Regions from separate parts of the Psychrobacillus sp. NPDC096426 genome, predicted to be linked through region 1. Evidence: riboswitches for the same ligand, from Rfam matches in the RefSeq annotation. Region 1 holds a riboswitch; each other region holds the start of a gene.
What was found. Region 1 has a riboswitch for S-adenosylmethionine ahead of metK (methionine adenosyltransferase). Riboswitches for the same ligand answer to the same signal wherever they lie in the genome.

Region 2: it holds a riboswitch for S-adenosylmethionine, as region 1 does, so the genes downstream of both, ACIQYS_RS12545 (O-acetylhomoserine aminocarboxypropyltransferase/cysteine synthase family protein) here and metK (methionine adenosyltransferase) in region 1, are expected to answer to the same signal.
Region 3: it holds a riboswitch for S-adenosylmethionine, as region 1 does, so the genes downstream of both, mtnK (S-methyl-5-thioribose kinase) here and metK (methionine adenosyltransferase) in region 1, are expected to answer to the same signal.

Annotation. Positions count from the first base shown of each region.
Region 1 is NZ_JBIWEX010000020.1:39,688-47,268, reverse strand. It holds gene ACIQYS_RS16110 (hypothetical protein) at 1-437, shown strand, start outside; gene pckA (phosphoenolpyruvate carboxykinase (ATP)) at 487-2,073, opposite strand; SAM riboswitch class I at 2,261-2,378, shown strand; gene metK (methionine adenosyltransferase) at 2,550-3,746, shown strand; gene ACIQYS_RS16095 (DUF2798 domain-containing protein) at 3,993-4,508, opposite strand; gene ACIQYS_RS16090 (TetR/AcrR family transcriptional regulator) at 4,742-5,302, opposite strand; gene ACIQYS_RS16085 (gamma carbonic anhydrase) at 5,752-6,264, opposite strand; gene ACIQYS_RS16080 (alpha/beta hydrolase) at 6,353-7,144, shown strand; gene ACIQYS_RS16075 (phosphoribosylaminoimidazolesuccinocarboxamide synthase) at 7,199-7,581, shown strand, end outside.
Region 2 is NZ_JBIWEX010000013.1:83,641-91,221, forward strand. It holds gene ACIQYS_RS12540 (homoserine dehydrogenase) at 1-420, opposite strand, end outside; gene ACIQYS_RS12545 (O-acetylhomoserine aminocarboxypropyltransferase/cysteine synthase family protein) at 500-1,792, opposite strand; SAM riboswitch class I at 1,911-2,028, opposite strand; gene ACIQYS_RS12550 (glycerol-3-phosphate acyltransferase) at 2,170-2,811, shown strand; gene ACIQYS_RS12555 (YdcF family protein) at 2,817-3,404, shown strand; gene ACIQYS_RS12560 (SDR family NAD(P)-dependent oxidoreductase) at 3,431-4,249, opposite strand; gene ACIQYS_RS12565 (GDSL-type esterase/lipase family protein) at 4,266-4,934, opposite strand; gene ACIQYS_RS12570 (TetR/AcrR family transcriptional regulator) at 4,936-5,535, opposite strand; gene ACIQYS_RS12575 (PaaI family thioesterase) at 5,703-6,095, opposite strand; gene ACIQYS_RS12580 (DinB family protein) at 6,236-6,742, opposite strand; gene ACIQYS_RS12585 (IclR family transcriptional regulator) at 6,816-7,581, shown strand, end outside.
Region 3 is NZ_JBIWEX010000006.1:82,972-90,552, forward strand. It holds gene ACIQYS_RS06885 (2,3-diketo-5-methylthiopentyl-1-phosphate enolase) at 1-1,114, opposite strand, end outside; SAM riboswitch class I at 1,189-1,294, opposite strand; SAM riboswitch class I at 1,470-1,626, shown strand; gene mtnK (S-methyl-5-thioribose kinase) at 1,700-2,890, shown strand; gene mtnA (S-methyl-5-thioribose-1-phosphate isomerase) at 2,887-3,942, shown strand; gene ACIQYS_RS06900 (sugar ABC transporter substrate-binding protein) at 3,939-5,015, shown strand; gene ACIQYS_RS06905 (sugar ABC transporter ATP-binding protein) at 5,080-6,585, shown strand; gene ACIQYS_RS06910 (ABC transporter permease) at 6,560-7,581, shown strand, end outside.

The DNA.
Region 1 (7,581 bases):
TTGTCACAACAGAGTCAATGAGTATTGATGGAAAATCATCTTTCGCTTCCGATACAAGCTTTTGGACGGATCTTTGGGATTTGTATACAGATGAAATTGATGATGTCATTATCCAAAGTTGGAAAGAAGAAGTGGAAGTAATTGATGAACTGAGACCAAAAGCGGTTTCTTCTATAAATGAGGGACTTGTAAAAGTAATGACGATTAATTTAAATGAGGAAAATCGTACTTATTTTCGAAATAACTCCATTGATCCAAAAGGCGGGTTAAAATGGTTCAAAATGTTTTTGAATACGGCAGGAGACGAGCGATTAGAAATTGGTCATTATGGGGCGGAAATAATTTTGTATAAAGTGAATGAAGAAGAAGCGGAGAAGTTCATATCTCTGTTCGCTACATCTGCTGTCACATCTTTTTATGATGAAAACGAAGATTAATAAAAAGGGGATGTCACCATATTTGTAGGGGACATCCTCTTTTGTTCTGTTATGCAAATGGTCCGCCTTTTAGCGAAATATCTTCGGATACGGTACCAAATTTTTGGAAGTTTTCACGGAAAGCTTGTGCTAGTTCCGTAGCTTTTGCATCATATGATGCTTGATCTTCCCATGCATTACGTGGGATTAACACTTCTGCTGGTACTCCTTCTATTTCTGTAGGGATTTCAAGACCAAACACTGCATCTGTCGTAGTTTCTACATTTCTTAATTTTCCATCGATAGCTGCACGTACCATCGTACGAGTGTAAGCAAGTTTCATACGGCTACCAACACCGTACTCTCCACCAGTCCATCCAGTATTTACAAGGAATACTTGTGCACCGTGCTCGTCAATTTTCTTTCCAAGCATTTCTGCGTAAACAGTCGCATGCAATGGTAAGAACGGTGAGCCGAAGCAAGTAGAAAATGCTGGTTGTGGTGATGTGATTCCACGTTCTGTACCTGCAAGCTTTGATGTAAAACCACTTAAGAAGTGATACATTGCTTGTTCTTTCGTTAATTTACTAATTGGAGGTAATACGCCAAACGCATCAGCAGTTAAGAAAACAATTGTATTTGGATGACCAGCAACAGAAGGGTCCACAATGTTTTCGATATTCTGAATTTGATATGCTGCACGTGTATTTTCTGTTAATGAATCATCCGCATAGTTCGCAACACGAGTTTCTGGATCTACTACTACATTCTCTAAAACTGTTCCGAATGTAATAGCATCAAAAATTTGTGGTTCGTTTTCTCGAGTGAGGTCGATACATTTTGCGTAGCAGCCACCTTCGATATTAAACACGCCATTATCGGACCAACCGTGCTCGTCATCTCCGATTAATTTGCGTCCTGCATCTGCAGAAAGGGTAGTTTTACCTGTTCCAGACAAACCGAAGAATAATGCAACATCGCCTGCTTCTCCAACATTAGCAGAGCAATGCATAGGTAAAATGTTTTGTTCTGGTAACAAATAGTTCATAATAGAGAAGATTGATTTTTTCATCTCTCCGGCATATTCCGTACCACCGATTAAAACGATACGTTTTTCCATAGAAACAATGATAAACGTTTCTGATTTTGTTCCATCAATAGCAGGAATTGCCTTGAAATTAGGTGCACTTACGATCGTGAAATCAGATTGATGCGTTATCAGTTCTTCTTCTGTAGGGCGGATAAATAATTGGTGGGCAAATAAATTATGCCATGCAAATTCATTAATTACTTGAATACCAAGACGGGATTCTTTATCTGCGCCAGCGAATCCTTTAAATACAAATATTTCTTCTTGTTCTTTTAAATAGTTTGTTACTTTTTTATATAGTGCATCAAAAATTTCAGAAGAGATAGGTTGGTTTACGGAACCCCAATCGATTTTGTCTTTAGAGATAGGTTCTTCTACGATATACTTATCTTGTGGGGAACGGCCTGTGTATTTACCTGTTTCCGCTTTTACGGCACCGGTGGAAGTTAAAATTGCTTCCCCTCTAGATGTTGCTTTTTCCACAAGTTGCGGCACTGATAATTGTACGCTTATATTATTTCCAGCTAGCAATTCGTTCAGTTCACTCACCGTATCGATTGAATTCATATTGTATATACCATCCTTTTTTCGTTTTTCCCTCCATTTTGGAGGATGTATTTACTTGATATGTGAATTAGTATAACACATTTAGCTTAATAGTCTATACTATTTAAACGTTTATTTTCATTTTAATAATGGATATTTTTATTGACTTTTATATGCAGTTTCCGTATGATGTTAAATTGAACGGATACTCTTATCCCGAGCTGGTGGAGGGGTCAGGCCCTATGAAACCCGGCAACCTGTAATTATTTTCACGATTACAAAGGTGCCCAACCTGAGACAAGGTGAGATTCCTTGATTGATAAGAGTGAAAGGTGCTTATGAAATTATTACCTTTCCTCATGTATTTACGTGAGCGAAAGGTTTTTTTATGACATCGGCCTTTATCCTTGTGTGCCAAGTCCAAAACAGCTTGACATGGGAATGAGTACCGTATCAATTCTTGAGAGAAATCTCGCAGGATACAGGAGGAATATTCTATGACACAACGCCGATTATTTACATCGGAATCAGTTACAGAAGGGCATCCAGATAAAATTTGTGACCAAATTTCGGATGCTATTTTAGATGCAATTTTAACGGAAGATCCAAATGCACGTGTTGCTTGTGAAACAAGTGTAACAACAGGTCTTGTTTTAGTTGCAGGAGAAATTACAACGTCTACTTATGTAGATATCCCAAAAGTAGTACGTTCTACTATTAAAGAGATAGGTTACACTCGTGCGAAATACGGATTTGACTCAGAGACTTCTGCAGTGTTAACTGCAATTGATGAGCAATCAGCTGATATCGCGCAAGGTGTCGACCAAGCGTTAGAAGCTCGTGAAGGTTCTATGACAGATTCAGATATCGAAGCAATTGGAGCAGGGGACCAAGGTTTAATGTTTGGTTACGCGTGTAATGAAACACCTGAACTGATGCCACTTCCAATTAGTTTAGCTCATAAATTGTCACGTCGTTTAGCGGAAGTGCGTAAAGATGAAACATTAAATTACTTACGCCCAGATGGTAAAACGCAAGTAACAGTGGAATATGATGAAAATAATAATCCAGTTCGCATTGATACGATTGTTATTTCTACACAACATCATCCAGAGATTACGTTAGAACAAATTCAAAAAGATTTAAAAGAAGTAGTGATCAAGCCGATTGTTCCTGCTCATTTAATCGATGAAAATACAAAATACTTTATCAACCCTACTGGACGATTTGTAATTGGTGGACCTCAAGGGGATGCTGGTTTAACAGGTCGTAAAATAATCGTTGATACGTACGGTGGATACGCTCGTCACGGAGGCGGTGCTTTCTCTGGTAAAGATCCAACGAAAGTAGACCGTTCTGCTGCATATGCTGCTCGTTATGTGGCAAAAAATATTGTAGCTGCAGGACTTGCAGATCGTTGCGAAGTTCAATTAGCTTATGCTATTGGAGTAGCACAGCCTGTATCTATTGCTGTAGATACATTCGGAACTGGGAAAGTAGAAGAGGCACAATTAGTGTCACATATACGTGAACTATTTGACCTTCGTCCAGCAGGAATTATTAAAATGCTAGACCTACGTCGTCCAATTTACAAGCAAACTGCAGCTTATGGTCACTTCGGTCGTACAGACATTGATGCACCATGGGAAAAAACAGATAAAGCAGACGCTTTAAAAGAAAAAGCAGGATTATAATAAGAAAAGCTTCCAAATAAAGGAGGGCACTGAAAGGTACCTTCTATCGAAAAAAAGCGATACTTTCCTTGAGAAATATAGGGAGGTATCGCTTTTTTCAATAGAGTTTACTCATTTGATACTTTACGAGCCAAAATACTGTTCAATGTGAAGCATCATAAATAGCTTAAACCACGTTTAAATTCGGAAGCTTTCGATAATGATCCAAAAAAGCACTCAGGCTTTGCAATAGTCTGAGTGCTTTTATTAGTTAATTTGTGTATGTGTTTGTGGGCTTGTTTTTCTGTCTTGGGCTTCGTGCATTTTAACCATTGCAAAGCGTGCGATTGGTTGGATAACTATGCTCTCTAAAAATAGCGCAATTATGAAGTTACGTGGCCAGGTGTGGATAAAATGATAAAAGTTTTCAGTTGTAAAACCATTTCCATAGATAACTCCAACAATTGTCATTACAAATGACATGCCTAATACTGTGAAAAGTGTACGGAACATAATACGAGCGTTAAAGCTATCTGTCGGTGAAACCAATTTAGCAGTTAAAGCTTCTGCCATACGACCGATTGCTACCGGTTCAATAACCATGACGATAACCCAAAAAATAGGTAAAGTAATTAACATTTGCATTGCAACGTCACCGTTGAATTCTCCTGCTGCAACAATCATGTTGATTGAGCCCATAAATAATACTGAAAGTGTACAAATAATTGTGCCGTAAATTGCTCCCTCTTTTCCGTTTCTTGGTAGTCTGTTCTCTTGATGCATGTTTTTTTCTCCCTTTCAAATATCGTATTTTAGACCTTAGCAATACGCTAAATACATGGACAAATGCAGCGACGCTGGTACCATCAGTAGATCACGTTACGGAGGGAATAAACGTTTGGCATGTCGTTTTCTGCATTAATGCCTGATACAAGTACTAATATCCCTAAAGTTAAAAATACTCTGTTGCTAACCACTAAATTATCGTTCCAATATAAATTTCTTTGCTCCCTTTATTAGATGGACTTTAATAAATTCGGTAATAGTTTGGCAACCGTTTTTAATGGATCTGTTGATTTTTGCGTTAAACAAAGCATCATCGCACCTTCAATCGAAGCTGTCATCATCAAAGCAATGGAAGAAGCTGATTCATTTGAAAAGCCTTCCGTTAGAAGCTTTGAACAATAGATGTGTAGAATGTTTTCATATAGCTCACTACAAGCTTTGCGGACAGGTTCACTCATTGTGGCCATTTCACTGACAATGCTGCTAAATGTATAGCCAGTAATAGTACCTTCTTTTTCAAATTTGTGAATTAACGTATCAATCATTGATAATGTGGCGTTCTTAGTTGATTGATGTCTACTGAAAATAGCTTCAATATCTGTCGTAATGGCTTCGTTTAATCTGTGTAAACAAGTAATTAACAGTTCTTCTTTTCCGTTTGGAAAATGGTGATAAAGAGCTCCTTTAGTAACGTTACATGCTTTTAAAATTTCATTGAGTCCTACACTTTTGTAACCTTTTTGCTGAAAAAGCATTGTAGCAGTATCAATCAATAACAATTTTGTATCCATATTTGATGTATTTCTCCTCACATACCAACAGGTCTGTTTGTTAGTATAACAAATATTAACCTGTAATATAGTTTTTTATTTTTTCGATATAATCTGTACTAAATTTAAATGATAAGAGAATGCTTTATTTGTTAATGGAACTTAAGAAAAAGGGTAATATAAATTGATAAAGAAGCCCGTAGCATCCGAAATTGTATCTTCGGATGCTTTTAACAGTGTAGGCAAGAATTACATCTTTTATTATCAAGACCTTATACATCTTTTCTTTAGAAATTCTATAAAGTATAAGGACAATCAGCATTCATAAAATTACAAAAAAAGAACGTGAAGTGTCTCAGTTACTTCACGCTCCTTTTCAATTCCCAAGGTTATAGTGTGGCTGTGGCTTAGTCCAAAATACTTAGAAAGTGTTGAAGACAAGATACACTTAAAGGTAACTTGTGCTTTTCTTATTCCTGTAACGATTTATAAAACTCTCCTTTTTCGACATACTCCCGAATAATCCGCTGCATATCTTCTTTATCAGCATTATTAAGCTCTCGAACTACTTTTGCGGGATTTCCAAATGCTAGTGAGTTAGGTGGAATTTTCTTTCCAGGGGGTACAAGACTTCCTGCCCCGATAAATGCACCTTCTCCTATTTCAGCGCCGTCTAGAATAATAGAGCCCATTCCGACTAATGCACCTTTACGAATGATACAACTATGTAGAGTAGCCTGATGGCCAATCGTCACTTCATCCTCAATAATAAGGGGTTTATTCGGGCTTTGATGCAGACAACTTAAATCTTGAATACTCACTTTACGACCAATAATCGTAGGAGCAACGTCCCCTCGAATTACCGTATTGAACCAAATTGTAGACTCCGGACCGATTGTCACATCGCCTGTTATTGTGACATAATCAGCTATAAAAGCAGTTTCATCAATCGATGGAATTTTTTCTTTATATGGATAAATCAATAAATACACACCCCTTATTAAAATAGAATATAATTAATCGTAACAAACAAACAAGAATAAGGGAATACATAAGAAAGGTGTGCTGTTCATGTGGAAATGGGAAGCAGAAGAAAAACCAAAGGCAGTAATTGTCCTCGTGCATAGCGCATATGAACACCATCGAAGATATGCTTGGCTAATTGAAAAATTGAGAAGCTCCAATTGCCATATCGTTACGGGGGATTTACCCGGTCATGGGGAACTAAAAAAAGCAAAAGGATTGCATGATGAGCCTTTTGAATTGTATAAAGAATATATAAAACAGGCACTTCAAGTTGCCGTAACATATGATCTACCAATCTTTTTAATGGGGCATGGTTTAGGGGCAACATTATTAGTGAAAGTAATGCGCAAACTAGAGATAGAATATGCGGGGGTCATTCTAACATCCCCTTGGCTACAATTGAAAAAAATGCCTTCTAAATGGACAAATGCGTTAGCTAAATTATCCGTTCCGCAAAAGATTAACCATGATATCCAGTTAAATGAATTAACGAGAAATTACGATGTATACCGCCAATTTGTAGAAGATCCAGCATATCGTACGCTTGTTTCGAATGACTGGTATAAGGAATTGCAAACATTGATGAAAACAGTCGTTCAGTCAGAAGAATCTATCCCTAATGTTCCGGTTTTATTAATGACAGGAGAACGAGACAAAATTACGGATACTCATGCAACAATCAGTTGGTTAAAAAAACAAACTCTTTCCGAATACCAGTTTAAAGAATGGAAAAATTGTTTTCATGATTTGCATCAAGAACCTGAACGAGAAGAAATTTTTGCCTATTCTCATTCTTTTATAAACAATGTACTAAGGTCTATCGGCTATATTGTTTGAATGCATCATTTAGGTGTAAAATAAGCCATAGTTAATATAAGGAGGTAGTAGCAAATGAATCTTACATACCAAGGAAAAACGAAAGACGTTTACAAAATGGATAATGGGGACGTATTATTAAAGTTTAAGGACGATGTGACCGGCGAGAATGGCGTTTTTGATCCAGGTGCAAATACAGTAGGTTTAACAATCGAAGGTGCTGGAAAAGCAGGTCTACGTATGACGACTTATTTCTTTCAAAAGTTAATAGACAAAGAAATACCAACGCACTTTATCGATTCGAATATCGAACAATCTACAATGACTGTTAAAGAAGCAAAAGTGTTTGGTAAAGGACTTGAAGTCATTTGTCGTTTTAAAGCCGTCGGAAGCTTTTTTCGTAGATATGGTGCTTACTGTGAAGAAGGACAACCCTTGGATGCATTTGTGGAAGTAAC
Region 2 (7,581 bases), on a different contig from region 1:
TGTTTTAATGACAGGAACTCCACCAGCTGTAGTTGCTTCATACCCGACAAATACGCCTCGGGATTTCGCGCGCTCTTGTAGCGGAATACTATACTTGGAGAACATCACTTTATTTGCTGTAATGACGTGACAACCTTTATCAATCGCTCGACATAAATAGCTATACGCCGGTTCTTCATTGACAATAGCTTCAAAAACTACTTGTAGTCCAGGAATGTTAATGATGTCCTCGAAGTCATCTGTTACTAGTACACCAGGAGTTTCTATTCTTTCTTTGGATAGGTTATGGACAAGAATAGCGCTAATTTCAATATCCAATCCTAGCGATTTTTTTAAGTCTTCTTTTTTTTCATTGACAATATGATATATCCCTTGACCGACTGTTCCGAAACCTAAGATTGCTGCTTTTATTTTCGCCATACTTTCTCCTCCAACTAAATCTGCACAATTGAGCTTTTTACATATTGTAGACTATTTCCGCCCAATTAACAACAAAATTCTATCTAGAGAGGACATTTGTTTTTTCCACAAGTACTTTATCTAAAGCATTTTGTAAGTCCTCTACCGCTTCTAACCCTACAGACAAGCGGATTAGATCCTCTGTTACGCCTGTTTTCACTAAATCTTCTGGTGTTAACTGTTGATGTGTTGTAGAAGCTGGGTGAATAATCAATGACTTCGCGTCTCCCACGTTTGCTACATGCGACCAAATTTCTATATTATCGATAATGCGACGACCTGCTTCTCTTCCGCCTTTTACGCCAAAGTTTAAGATAGACCCAAAGCCGTTTTGTAGATATTTTTTCGCCAGTTCATGAGACGGATGATCTTCCAATCCTAAATAATTCACCCATTCTACACCTTCATGGTTTACTAAATATTCCGCAATTTTTTGTGCATTCTCATTGTGCTTAGGTACTCGAAGATGGAGCGTTTCTAGCCCTTGTAAGAACGAAAACGCTGCTTCTGGACTTAACGAAGGTCCGAAATCACGTAGAAGCTGTACACGTAATTTAATCGCAAATGCGACGTTTGGTACATCGATTCCATAGCGTAATCCGTGATATGTTATATCTGGTTCAGTAAACCCTGGGAATTTATCTGAGTTCCAGTCAAAGTTTCCTCCGTCTACCACGATTCCACCGATCGTCGTTCCATGTCCGCCAATCCATTTCGTAGCGGAATGGATAACAACATGAGCACCGTGCTTAATCGGGTTCGTTCCATACGGAGTAGCGAATGTATTATCTATTAAAAGTGGAACGCCTACTTCATTTGCAATCGCCGCTACTTTTTCTATATCTAATATATTTAGACTTGGGTTTCCAATCGTTTCTGCGAAAAAGCCTTTTGTTTTATTAGTTACTGCAGCACGGAAGTTTTCCGGATTAGTAGAGTCAACGAATTTTACCGTAATGCCGTAACGAGGCAGCGTATGTGCAAATAAATTAAATGTACCGCCATATAAGTTTTCTGCTGCAATTATTTCGTCCCCTGCGCCCGCAATATTCAAAATCGAGAACGCAATTGCCGCCATACCCGAAGATACTGCAACTGCTGCCGTTCCACCTTCAAGAAGCGCTACTCGTTGTTCGAAAACATCGACAGTCGGGTTCATAATACGAGAGTAAATATTGCCCGTTTCTTTTAATGCAAAAAGATTTTGTGCATGTTCTGTATCGCGAAATACGTAAGAAGTCGTTTTGTGAATAGATACTGCTCGTGAACCTGTTACTGGATCTGGCTGTTGACCACCGTGCAAAAGAACTGTTTCTTTTTGAAGATTTGTCATTTTGAATTCCTCCTAAAAATAGTTTAGATGGACGCATTGGGAAACGGGTAAGAATCATTAGGACAAACAAAAAACCCCGCTTCGATTAAGAAGAGGGGTGCAGTTTCGCATGTTCCTCCTCTTATCTTCCAAATTCGAGTAATCCGAATTTGTAGGAATTAGCACCTTTCCAAGTTTAGAACTCGGTGGTTGCCGGGCATCGCAGGGCCTAGTCCCTCCGCCACTCTTGATAAGAGTATTAGATTTAGTTTTCCATCTTGATACAAAGTATAAGATTCTATTAAACTATAAGTCAAGTGTTTTTATAAAAAATTCTGAAACTTCTTTGGTGATGGAACGTTTAATGTATTGTAGTTATTAGATAGAGAGGTGAGATGATGGCAGTTTGGATTTTGATTATATTAGTTATTAGTTACTTAGTCGGCTCAATCCATGGTTCGAAAGTTGCGCAGGTTCTAAGTGGCGTCAATATCAAAAAAGAAGGGCTCAAAAATTCTGGTGCTTCGAATGCGGCGATTGTGCTAGGTATGAAATATGGCATCCTAGTCGCTGTGATTGATATTTTAAAGGGAGTACTCGTTATTGTCGGCGTGCGTTTTTGCATCCAACAATATGGTATTTTTTCCGTTATGGAATCGGATTTATTGCTTTATTTGGCTGGAGCTGCTGTTATTTTAGGGCATAATTTCCCAATTTATACTAGATTTCAGGGTGGGAAAGGGACCGCTTCGATAATTGGAATACTATTTGCTATATATTGGCCTATTGGACTTATTGGACTTTTATTATTAGTAGGTACGACTTTTTTAACGGATTTTTTATTGATCGGTGTGTTTGTATTTTATGCAGTATTTATAGTGGCTTCCATTTGGTTTGCCGAAGGGGTTGCACCTATTGCGGTTGCCGTTTTTTTATTCGTCATGGCTCTTATTCTCCATATCGAAAACTTTCGCCGTCTAGCCCGTAAAGAAGAACCAAGAATATCCGCGTTCTTGAAGAAAAAGAAACCATCTGTGTGAATGATATGAAGAAAAAAGTGAGGTGGATCGTGCTTATTCCTTTACTAGTTGTTATATCAGGCGGATTTGGTATGTGGATGATCACGAGCAAATGGCTAGACGATGGATTAGAACCGAAAGCAAATGGATCCAATGAATACGCCATCGTGCTTGGTGCAAAAGTGAAAAAAGGAAATGTCCCTTCTCTTGCTTTACGTTATCGTTTAGAAGCGGCACTCGCGTATGCTGTAGAAAATCCTCATGTGAAGCTCGTCGTATCTGGTGGACAAGGTCCCGATGAAGATATAGAGGAAGCTGTATTAATGAAAAACTTCCTTTTGGAAAACGGGTTAGCAGAGGAGCGTATCATCGTGGAAAATCGTTCGACCTCTACTTATGAAAACTTGTTGTTTTCGCAAGAGCTGTTGCCGGATGATGTGGATTCTGTGACGATTATTACGAGCGATTACCATCTATATCGTGCGAAAATGCTTGCTCGTAAGCTAAATTGGGATACGGATGTTGTAGCTGCAGAAACGCCAAAAGTGGTGAAGGCGAAAGTGAGATTGCGTGAGCGAGCTGCGCTTTTAAAGACTTATATTGTAGGGAAATAACTCCGAGATACTCGGAGTTATTTTGTCTAAGAAATTCGTGCTTTTCTACCTTCCCTACAAACTAATTTCATAAGAGAACGGTGGGCTGTAGGAACTAGCGTGAAAAAGATATCCATTGTTCTACGCAATGGCATTGGACAAATAATCGGTTTGTTTTTATGAACGCCATCCAAAGCGATTTTAGCTAGTTTTTCTGGAGACATTAACTTTTGCTTTTCTAATTGTTTGTACATAGCTACTTTGTCTATATTGATTGCCTTGGCACTAGTAAAAATAGGCGTATCAACAAATGTTGGACAAAGCGTGCTCACTTTTACCCCATATTCTTCTGCTTCAAAATGTAAAGAATTAGTCAAGCCTACAATAGCATGTTTGGTTGTCGAGTAAGCAGTAGTAAGAGGAGATGGCCCAAGCCCGGCAGCTGATGCTGTGTTAACGAGATGACCGAATCCTTGCTCTTTCATGATACGATATCCAACCTGTGTTCCATTGATTACTCCCCACAAATTAACGTTCACAATTTCCTTCCAGTCTTCCCTCGACATATCATATAACTCTCCATACATTGTAATACCCGCATTGTTAAATAGATAATCTAATCGCCCAAATTCTTTGTACGTATATTCAATTACACTCTCCACGCTTTTATAATCAGTAACATCCATATACTCATACCTAGCATTAGGCCCCGTTTCGTTAAGTTGAACCTCCGCAGTTTTTCCCTCTTTTTCATTTATATCTGCAATAATTACAAATACATCTTGGGACACGAGTTCGTTGCATAATGCCCTACCTATTCCTGAAGCACCACCTGTTACAATAGCAATCTTTTTGTAGTCTCCCATACGAAATCCCCCATTTTTATAACCGATTTATACTTGCTGCATATACGTCCGCTACAATTTGTGCACCAGTACTATTTAAATGAATTCCATCTAATGTAAGATTTAGTCCTCTTTTCTTTGATAACTCGTCGATTTTAGAAGGTTTCTTATAGAAGAAAACATCCAGCATGACTCTCATCGGATTTGTGCTAATGTAATCTGAACTATTTACATTGACTAAGTGCTCCTTAAATGCTGCTTGTATATTCACATAATCTACACTCTTCACTTTACTAATGGATTCGATAAGGGCTGCCAATTCTTTCGTTTCTTGATTAGGAGAATTGTGAAGGTCTTCGCCAACTATGGATGGCGATACGGTAACTACCTTTCTTGATGAAGCAATTACCATATCTAAAATTTGCTGATAAATTTCTTTAAACTCTTCATGGTTATTTACCACTGGCTGTGCTTGAACACTTAAGAGTTTAGAATAGACATCATTGACACCGATCCAAAGGAATATCAAATCATAGTCAGTAGCTAGCTTCATTTTTGTTAACCGTACATGCAAGCTTTTAACTGTTTCCCCTGGTTTCCCAAGATTGACGAACGTGACAGTTGGGTACCTTTCTTTTAAAATGTGAAAGAAAGAAACGCCAGGTCTACCATCTGTTAGACTGTCTCCAATGAACCCAATTTTCATATCAATTCCCCCTTTTTTTAATCGAAGCTAAAAAGATTGTAATCGCTTGTTTAAAAAGTGGCTCTAGCGTACTTAAATCTTGGGTGGTGTTCGTAAGTTGGCATAAGCCACCTAGCCATGTTCCTAATAGTGCAGTCCACTCCTCAATATTTCCTTCTTTAAATTCTCCATGTTCAACCCCTTCTTGAAATATAGAACGGTAAGATCCCATTGGTATTACTGCTAGCTCGAATAATTTCTGCACGGATTCTGGACTTGATTTTGGATCAGATGCTAACTCCTGCCCTGCTTTTAATAGTGGTGTCTGGTAATTGTATAAAACATGCATAGCCATTCCATACCATTTCTCTGTAGCAGTTGAATAAGCCGGTTCCTTTTCCAACCATTTTTCATACCATTCCCGCATTGATTTTTGTGCTAATAAAACAAAAAGCTTTTCTTTATTTTCAAAATGATAATAAATATGTCCCTTACTATAACCAGAGGCTTTTGAAATATCCCCTACGGTTGTTTGAGTATATCCCTTTTCAGAAAATAAAAGGAATGAATTTTCCATTATTACTTGCCTTGCTTTATCGCTATCATAACGTCTTTTATTCAATATTTTAGAAGCTCCTTCTTACATTTGAACAATCGTTCTATTTAAATTATAAATTATTTAACTGAAAATTCAAATCATTTTATGAGTGTTCATAATATTGTCACTTTGGATTAAAAGCAATACATCTTATTGGAAATGTATTGCCCAATGAACACGAGGCATTAGTTTTAGTTATATAGTCTAAATGTAGCTGTACTATATGCTATTAAGTTTCCTTGTTCATCGATTACTTTGCCATTTAAAATCGCCGTATGATCGGAGCGGTGTATAAGCTCACCAATTATTTCACTTGTTCCTTCAAAAACACTATTTAAAAACTTTACTTCCATTTGAATGGTTGATGCAGCCTTAACGCCTAATGATCTAGATGTTATGCCCATTACTATATCTAGACCAGACATTATAACTCCCCCATGCAACATATCCTTTAAGTTAGAAATTTCGGGTCTTTTTTTTATTTGAATTATTACTTTCCCATATTCAACACTTACACATTCGAATCCTATATACTTAAAAAAATTAGATTGTTCAAACTCATTAATCAAAGAAGAAAAGTTCATCATACAAGCCTCCTGTGCACCAATACTGTGATTTTATCATTGTTTCGTCGAATTTATCGCTTGTTTGCCATAAAAAGCACAAAAGGCGCGCATTTGCGTCTCTTGTGCTTTTTATCTTCTCTTGATATTTATAATAGCTATTAACTCTTTTGATATTGTACTTTCTCCAAATGACGTACCATTTGACCTAAGTGACTCTCTATATGTTTAACAATTAAATGATCGATTAAAAAAGACAGCGGTTTGCCATCAAAATTAGCGTTATAGCTTGGTGCAGTTTTACTTAAATCTTCCGCTTGGACTTTACTTAACGCTCGCTTTGTAAGAGAAATTAGCGATTGGAGACGAGTAATTACTTGTTCTGTAGAAACAGAAGCAACATAATTTTCTTCCACAGCGGCTAAACGTCGAACATGCTCGTGGTTACGTCCCCATTTTGCCCCAGGAACGATTAATAATGCTTCTAAATCTGCTACCCAGAATTCGACTGCTTCGATGACATGACAAGCAATTTGCATAACTGACCATTCTTCATCAGATGGCTTTTTATATAAGAAAGATGTTTCTGTTGCTTCTATTATGTGAACCATTTGATCGATGATTGATTTGATAATTGTTGAACTTTCTTTCAAATTTTCTATTGTCATTGTAAAATACTCCTTAGTGTCGGTTCTAAACCGTTAATTGTGATGCATTACAAAAAAACAAAGGAAGAAAGGAATGAATTTAATGTCTAGCAATACAACCATCGGCTCTTTAACTTTAGGAATTCAAATTATCGATGCCGTTGCGCAAAGTGATATTCCTTTAAAGTTTTCAGATATTCAAGAAATTACGGGTATTTCCAAAAGTAATTTGTACAAGTATTTAAATACATTAACGCAAATGGACTTATTATTTCGTGATCAAAAACGAGGGTATTTTTCATTAGGCTATAAGTTTTTAGAATACGGAACAGCAGCACTGCAAAATGCTGATTTCATAGGTAGATTAACTCCATATTTTAAAGAAATTAGTAAACTGACAAGCATGACCACTCTACTAGCAACTTGGATCAATGATGGACCTGTTATTACGAATATTTGGAATACCAATTATGGGTTAAATATTGGTGCACAGGTAGGAACAAAATTACCATTATCATCATCATCAGGTAAAATATTTGCAGCTTATGCCAATTCATTAGAAATAACAAATTGGATTGAACAGGAACAACAAACAATCGAACAATTTAACATAGCTAAATTTCAACGTGAGCTAAAGCAAATAAGGATGGAACATTTTACTTATTCCTATGAGCCACTTGTGCGTCATGTATCATCTATCGGCTTTCCAATTCTTAACTACAAACACGAGCTCGTAGGTTCTTTTTCTGTCGTCGGTTTTTCTGAAGATGTACCTAGTGCCTTCGATACAGACATTATTCAACGCATTATATCCATGAGTAAAGAAATGTCTGCAATATATGGTTATAAAGAGAAAGAGG
Region 3 (7,581 bases), on a different contig from region 1:
CAAGCCCACCGCCAATCGCACCAGTAGGATGTCCATGTATCCCACCCCCAGCATTAATGATGCTATCGATTCCATAATCTTGCATTAAAAGAGGTACTAAACTTGGATGAATACCTGCAGAAGGAACTGGAAAAGTTCTTTTTACAGAACTTGCTTTTGTTAGCTCTTCGCCTAGAGTAAGTGCCACTTTTTTCTCGAGTGCAACACTTCCATACGGAGAAGGAAATAACGAAAAATCAGCTCCTGCGTAGCGCGTTAATTTGCCAAGTAAAAGGGAAGTTGCGACCCCGTAAAATGGAGAAGAAGTGAAAGCCCCGCTATATGCAGGATGCGCCATAAGTGGTAATTGAATATCATCATCTTCAACAAGCTCTTGTAGTACGTCTAGCCCGTATGCATGAACATTTAGTAGCAAAGCATCTGCTCCAAGTTCTTTTGCCCTTCTAGCTTTTTCTCTTAACTTCGACGTTCGTCCAGATAAATTCACTGCATAAAGCGTTCGATGTCCAGTTTCTTCATAAACTTGCCGTAACACTTCTTTGGCAGTTGTTATTCGCTTTTCAAAAGGAGTTAATGGGTTGTCAAAAAGTATCTCATCGTCTTTTACAAGATCTACCCCTCCAAGCGCTTGATGTTGAAGTTGCTCTGCTAAATAATCGATATCTCGCCCAATAACCCCTTTGAATATACTCATGATTAGTGGTCGCTCATGTACATTTAGTATGTTTCGAATATGTTCGATACCAAATCTCGGTCCAGGAAACTTTGCTAAAAGCTCCGGTGAAAATTCTAAGTCTAATAGTTTCACTTCCCCGTCTAATGATAATTTGCCAAAAACAGTTGTTAAGATGGCAGGCAAATCTGCTGAAAAGTTGGCACTAGGATACTCTACTTTGATCTCTGCTTTCACTTGATCAGTCTTAGATGGGTGGTGTATATTTTCAAACTGCGTAATGGAAACAACATTCCCTTTATGCTGTTTTAATTGTTCTTGTTCCAGTAAAGGTAGGTCGGTCCATGAGCCAATCGTCAATCCTAAAGCGATGCCCTCTGCTTTTTTTTCGAATGATCCAGGATTTCCGTACAATTGATATACTGAAGTTACTCCACTCATAATTTCAATCCCCTTTTAAAAAAATCAAATTAAAAAAACCTCTTCAAATAAGAAGAGGTTAAATAGTTAACAACTTCTTATTTCTCAGTCAACCGACTGCAAGAATTAGCACCGTGTTCAAAGTATGAATCGGTTGCCGGGTATCATTGGGCTCGTCCCTCCACCTGCTCTAAATAAGAAAATATTATTCAATTGAAATTATTATTATTGTCAAATTACTAACGATTATTTCACGCAATAAGAAAAATGTCAATACAGTTTTTAGATTTTTATAAAATTTTAAAAAATATGTTGACGGAACTTTTTGAATTATGTTAGGATTCAAATCAACAATATAAAGTTACAAATAATAGCACTCTTATCAAGAGCAGGCTGAGGGTAATGGCCCTATGAAGCCCAGCAACCGACTGTAATTCCGTTGTGAGACGGGGCGCTTTTTTTGCGCCGAGATGAACATCTCGTAAGGCACGGTGCTAATTCCATCAGAAAGGGAACTTTCTGAAAGATAAGAGGCGAGAAGTCTCTTATTCTACGCCTCTTTCTTTGGAAAGAGGCTTTTTATTTTGTACAGGAAGGTAGAGAAGAATGACGGTAGTTACGAAAAAAGAGTATGAATCATTAACAGAAGAAAAGGCAATTTTATACGCAAAAAGGCTGGAGCTTTTTCCAAAAGACGCGGAGTTGGAATGTCGTGAAATCGGTGATGGGAATCTAAATTATGTTTTTCATATCAAAGAATTAGAAAGTGGAAAGGGAATCATTTTAAAACAAGCTTTGCCGTATGCAAAAGTAGTTGGTGAAAGCTGGCCTCTCACGTTAAAGCGTGCACTAATTGAAGCAAAAGCACTTCAAAAACATGGAGAATTTGCAGTGGGACTAGTGCCCAAAGTATATGCAGTCGATGAGGAATTGGCGATTACAGTGATGGAAGATTTATCACATTTGACTATTGCACGGGAAGGGTTGATCCGTCTAGAAGCCTATCCTAAGTTAGCATCCCATATAGGGGAATATCTAGCACAAACTCTATTTCATACATCTGATTTTGCATTACATCCATTTGAAAAAAAGAAACTAGTTTCCGAGTTTTCTAATCCGGAACTGTGTAAAATTACAGAAGATCTCATCTTTACCGATCCATTTTTTGACCATGAAACAAATGATTTTGAGCCTTCTTTACGAGAGGCAGTAGCAGCAATTTGGAGTAATGAACCTTTAAAGCTAGAAGTCGCAAAATTGAAGAAAAGTTTTTTGACAGAAGCGGAAGCATTACTTCACGGAGATTTGCATACAGGTAGTATTTTTGCGAGTGAAACGGAAACAAAAGTGATTGATCCTGAATTTGCCTTTTATGGTCCGGTTGGTTTTGATGTTGGATTATTTTTAGCTAATTTAATAGTTCAAACGATTACAAGAGATGGGGAACAACGGGAGGTAATCCTCCACCATATTGCAGAAACATGGGATGTGTTTTCTGCGGAGTTTTCAAAACTTTGGGATACGAAGGCAGTGGAATCGTATAAAGATACGAAAGGATTTAAGGCGTATGTTCTGGAGAAAGTTTTCCAAGATACACTCGGTTTTGCTGGTTGTGAGTTAATACGCCGTACAATCGGTTTGGCACATGTGAAAGATTTGGACGGTATTGAAGACGGTGAAAAAAGAACGGTTTCGAAAAAACAAGCTTTACTGTTAGGTGAAGTGTTTATATTGAAACGAAGAGAAATTAATTCTATACAAGCGGTAATTGAATTACTTGAGGAGCTGCACAAATGAGTATTCCCTTATCTATCAAATGGAACAATCAGAAGCTTGAAATATTGAATCAGCAGAAACTACCACTAGAAGTGGAATACTTAACACTTGAAACATTGGAAGATGTATACGATGCAATCATTACGTTAAAAGTACGAGGAGCACCAGCAATTGGTATAACAGCTGCTTATGGATTAGCCTCAGCTGCACAACATTACAACACAAATTCTTTGGATGAATTTCAGCAGTTATTAGTTAAGGATGCTTTGTATTTAGCAGGGTCTAGGCCGACAGCTGTCAATTTAGCTTGGGCTTTAGAGCGTCTGAAAGGTTCTAAACCGCTCACTTTAACTGTACAGGAAGCGAAGGGACGGTTGTTAGAAGAGGCTATTAGCATACACAAGGAAGACGAAGCTTCTTGCCGTAAAATTGGTGAATTTGCCTTATCATTGCTTGGAAATCATACAAAGGTTATGACCATTTGTAATGCCGGAACCATTGCAACAGCGAAATATGGAACTGCCCTAGCACCTTTCCATCTTGGTAAGGAACAAGGAAAAAAGTTTCAAGTATTTGCTTGCGAAACTAGACCAGTGTTTCAGGGTTCAAGACTTACTGTATGGGAGCTTCAACAATCTGGAGTAGATGTCACGCTAATTACAGATGGTATGGCTGCACATACAATCAGTGCAAAAGGGATAGAAGCTATTATCGTTGGAGCAGATCGAATAGCTACAAATGGCGATACTGCAAATAAAATTGGAACGCTTAACTTGGCTTTATTAGCCGCAGCATATCAAATTCCATTTTATGTAGCAGCTCCTATTTCGACGTTCGATTTAACGATTGAAAGCGGCAAAGCAATACCAATAGAAGAACGTCCAGCGGAAGAAATAACGCATGTTGCTGGGAAGCAGGTAGCCCCTCCTAATACAAGAGTATATAATCCTGCTTTTGACGTGACACCAGGCCGTTTAATAACAGCAATCATAACTGAAAAAGGAATCATTCATCCAGAATACAACAAAAATATTGTGACATTACTACGTACACAAAAAGGAGAAGAATCATGAAGACAAAAACAAGTTGGTTACTATCAATTTTATTGATCATCGGAATTATATTAACGGGTTGTCAGCCAAAGGGGAATGCGAAGGAAGAAGCATCCACTTCTACCAAAACAGAAACGTCAGAGAATCCACTAGTAGGCAAGAAAATTGCATTGATTTTACAGCAAAACCTTGGTACTTTTTCTGCACAATACATTGAAGGTGTTAAAGAACAAGTAGAAAAATTCGGTGGCACTGTTACCGTTTTTAACTCAGAAGGTGATTTAGCAAAAATGGCTTCCAATCTAGATGCGGCAGTAAATCAAGGCTTAGATGGGATATTAATTGATCATGGTACAAAAGAAGCGTTAAACCTAGGAGTTCAAAATGCTATTGATAAAGGAATCCCAGTAGTAGCATTTGATGCGGGTGTCGATGTAGAAGGAATAACAACATTAGAACAAGGCGATCAAAAAATGGCTGAAATGACATTACAAAAATTATCGGAAGATGCAAATGGTGAAGCGAACATTGTGAAAATTTGGGTTGCAGGTTTTGCCCCGATGGAAAAAAGACAAGTTGCTTACGAGAAGTTTTTATCGGAAAATCCGGGAATAAAAGAAATTGCTACTTTTGGAGCGGCGACACCAAATACTGCTTTAGATACACAAGCACAAATGGAAGCCATATTAAAACAATATCCAAATGAAGGAGATATTACGGCAGTTTGGGCAGCTTGGGATGAATTCGCAAAAGGTGCAGTTCGCGCGATTGAACAGGCAGGTAGAACAGATATTAAAGTGTACAGTATTGATATGAGCGATGAAGATTTGCAAATGATTCAAAAAGAAAATAGTCCTTGGGTTGCTTCTGCTGCCGTAGATCCTATGGATATAGGGCGTATTCAAGTACGCTACTTATTCCAAAAGATTAACGGAGAAAATCCAACAGCAAATGTTGTACTAGATCCAGTGTTTGTGGATGCTTCTAAACTTCCGGAAGAAACAGTGACGACTAATAGTTTACATGAGTTTGTCGAAGGATGGGGTGCAAGTGAACAAGGGTATACAGATGCATTAAAAGGGTTGGAAAATTAATAAACTCAACTACTAGCAGCTGTCCTGAAACAGGATAGCTTCTTTTTGAGAAAGGAGCATATTTGTGGCAAATCCTTTTCTTTCGATGAATTCGATACGTAAGTCATTTGGAAATGTGACAGCACTAGAGAATGCAAATTTTCACCTAGAAAAAGGGGAAGTACATGCATTGTTAGGCGTAAATGGTGCAGGAAAAAGTACGCTTATGAAAATTTTATCGGGAGTGTATGAGCAAGATGAAGGGGAAGTCTTATTAGATGGTAAGGGTGTTCATCTACGTTCCCCAAAAGCAGCAAAAGAACATGGAATTTACTGTGTTTATCAGGAAGTAGATACAGCATTAGTTCCCGAATTATCGGTTGCTGAAAATATAATGCTTGATACTATTGCGACTCATAATAACTTGTTTATCTCCACTCCGAAACTAAACAAAGAGGCGAGGAGTGCACTGCAACAATTGCAAGCGGAGAATATCTCCGTACAACAACCTGCCTTTAAGCTTACATTAGCAGAAAAACAATTAGTATTAATTGCAAGGGCACTTGTTAGTTCAGCCAAAATAATTATTTTCGATGAACCAACAGCTCCTTTATCACTTCATGAATCAACTAAACTGTTTTCCGTTATTCAACATCTGAAAGCACAAGGAGTAAGTTGTGTATTTATTTCACATCGACTTCCCGAAGTGTTTGAGATTAGTGACAAAATTACCGTCATGCGCGACGGGACGCTGGTGGACGTTTTTCAAACGGCAGATGCAACTGCCGAGGATATAATTGAAGCAATGCTTGGTACTTCATTTCATCAAGAACAACATACTAGAAATTACCCTTTAGGTGAAACGTTACTGGATGTAAAAGAACTGTCTGACGGTCACAAGTTAAACAATCTTTCATTTACTGTTTCAGAAGGAGAGGTTGTTGGTATTGTTGGTCTTGTAGGAGCGGGAAAAACGGAGTTAGCGAAAACATTATTTGGCTTAGAGCCACTAACAAATGGAAGTGTGAAACTTTCAGGCAAGGAATTAAGAGTGACACATCCGAAAGATGCTATTAGTGCAGGGATGGCACTTATTCCAGAAGAACGTCGAAAAGAAGGGCTATTCGTACACGAATCATTGCAAACGAATGCTTCTTTTCCAAACTTACGAAAGTTTTCCAATCTATTATTTATGAATAAAAGCGCTGAAAAAAGTTTTGCGAAGGATATTATTAAACGATTACAGATTAAAACAGACAACACGGATACACCAATTGTTCATTTAAGTGGAGGAAACCAACAAAAAGTAGTAATCGGTAAATGGATTTCGCGTGATTCCATTTTATATTTGTTTGATGAACCGACAAAAGGCGTTGATATTGGGGCAAAAGCAGATATTTTTGCGCTTATTCGTAAACTAGCGGAGAGTGGAAAAGGCTGTCTTTATTTTTCAAGCGAAATTCAAGAAGCAATCGGTATTTCCGATCGCATTATAGTTATGTATAACGGTCAAATCGTGAAGCAGTTTTCACGGGAAGATGCGACCCAGGAGAGGATTTTGTTGTATGCAAGCGGTGGGAAAGAAGAATAAAGTGAAGGAAAGTGGCATTCAATTTCTATTTAAGTACGGGGCTATTGCTTTATTAATCATCATTATTTTGTATTTTAGTTCCATTAGTCAAGCATTTTTAACTTATGCTAACTTCACAGATATTTTGCGTTCGATATCTATTGTTACGTTACTCGCATTAGGGGTTACCTTTACATTAGTGGTAGGCGGATTCGATCTGTCGGTTGGATCCACGATGTCGTTGTCTACAGTCGTAACAGCTTCTTTAATGGTATGGTATGAAATGCCACTTTGGCTCGTTATCATTTTACCGATTTTAATAGGAGTTTTAGTAGGGGTACTTAATAGCTTTCTAATTGTAGTATTAGGAATTCCAGATTTACTTGCAACATTGAGTATGATGTATATCGTTGCAGGATTTCATCGCACATACACGGAAGGTTATTCTATTTATAATAATATGCCACTTACTGCTGGAGGTACTGCTCCTGGTCAGTTGTCGGAGGCATTTCTTTGGATTGGTCAAGGAAGAATGCTTGGCTTGCCAGTTCCCGTATGGATCATGTTAGGAATGGTATTAATCGCTTATGTAGTACTCCACCATACTCGTTGGGGACGAGTTTTATATATGACAGGTGGAAATGCGGAAGCTTCGACTTTGTCTGGGGTGAATACCCGTAAAGTGAAATTTGCAGCATATGTGATTTCTGGTGTGTTTGCTTCCATGGCAGGCATATTGTTTACTGCACGTGTCGGTTCGGGTCAAATTGATGCTGGTGCACCCATGTTAATGGAAGCAGTAGCGGCTGTTTTTGTCGGTTACTCCGTTCTTGGGGCAGGGAAACCAAATGCGATCGGAACGTTTTTTGGAGCAGCAGTTATCGGTATTTTACTAAACGGCTTAACCATTTTGAACTTGCCCTATTACGCATTCGATATTATTAAAGGTGCCGTGTTAGTTTCAGCACTTGCTGTGACGTATGTTTACGCGAAAAAAAGATTTAGCCAAACAGGATA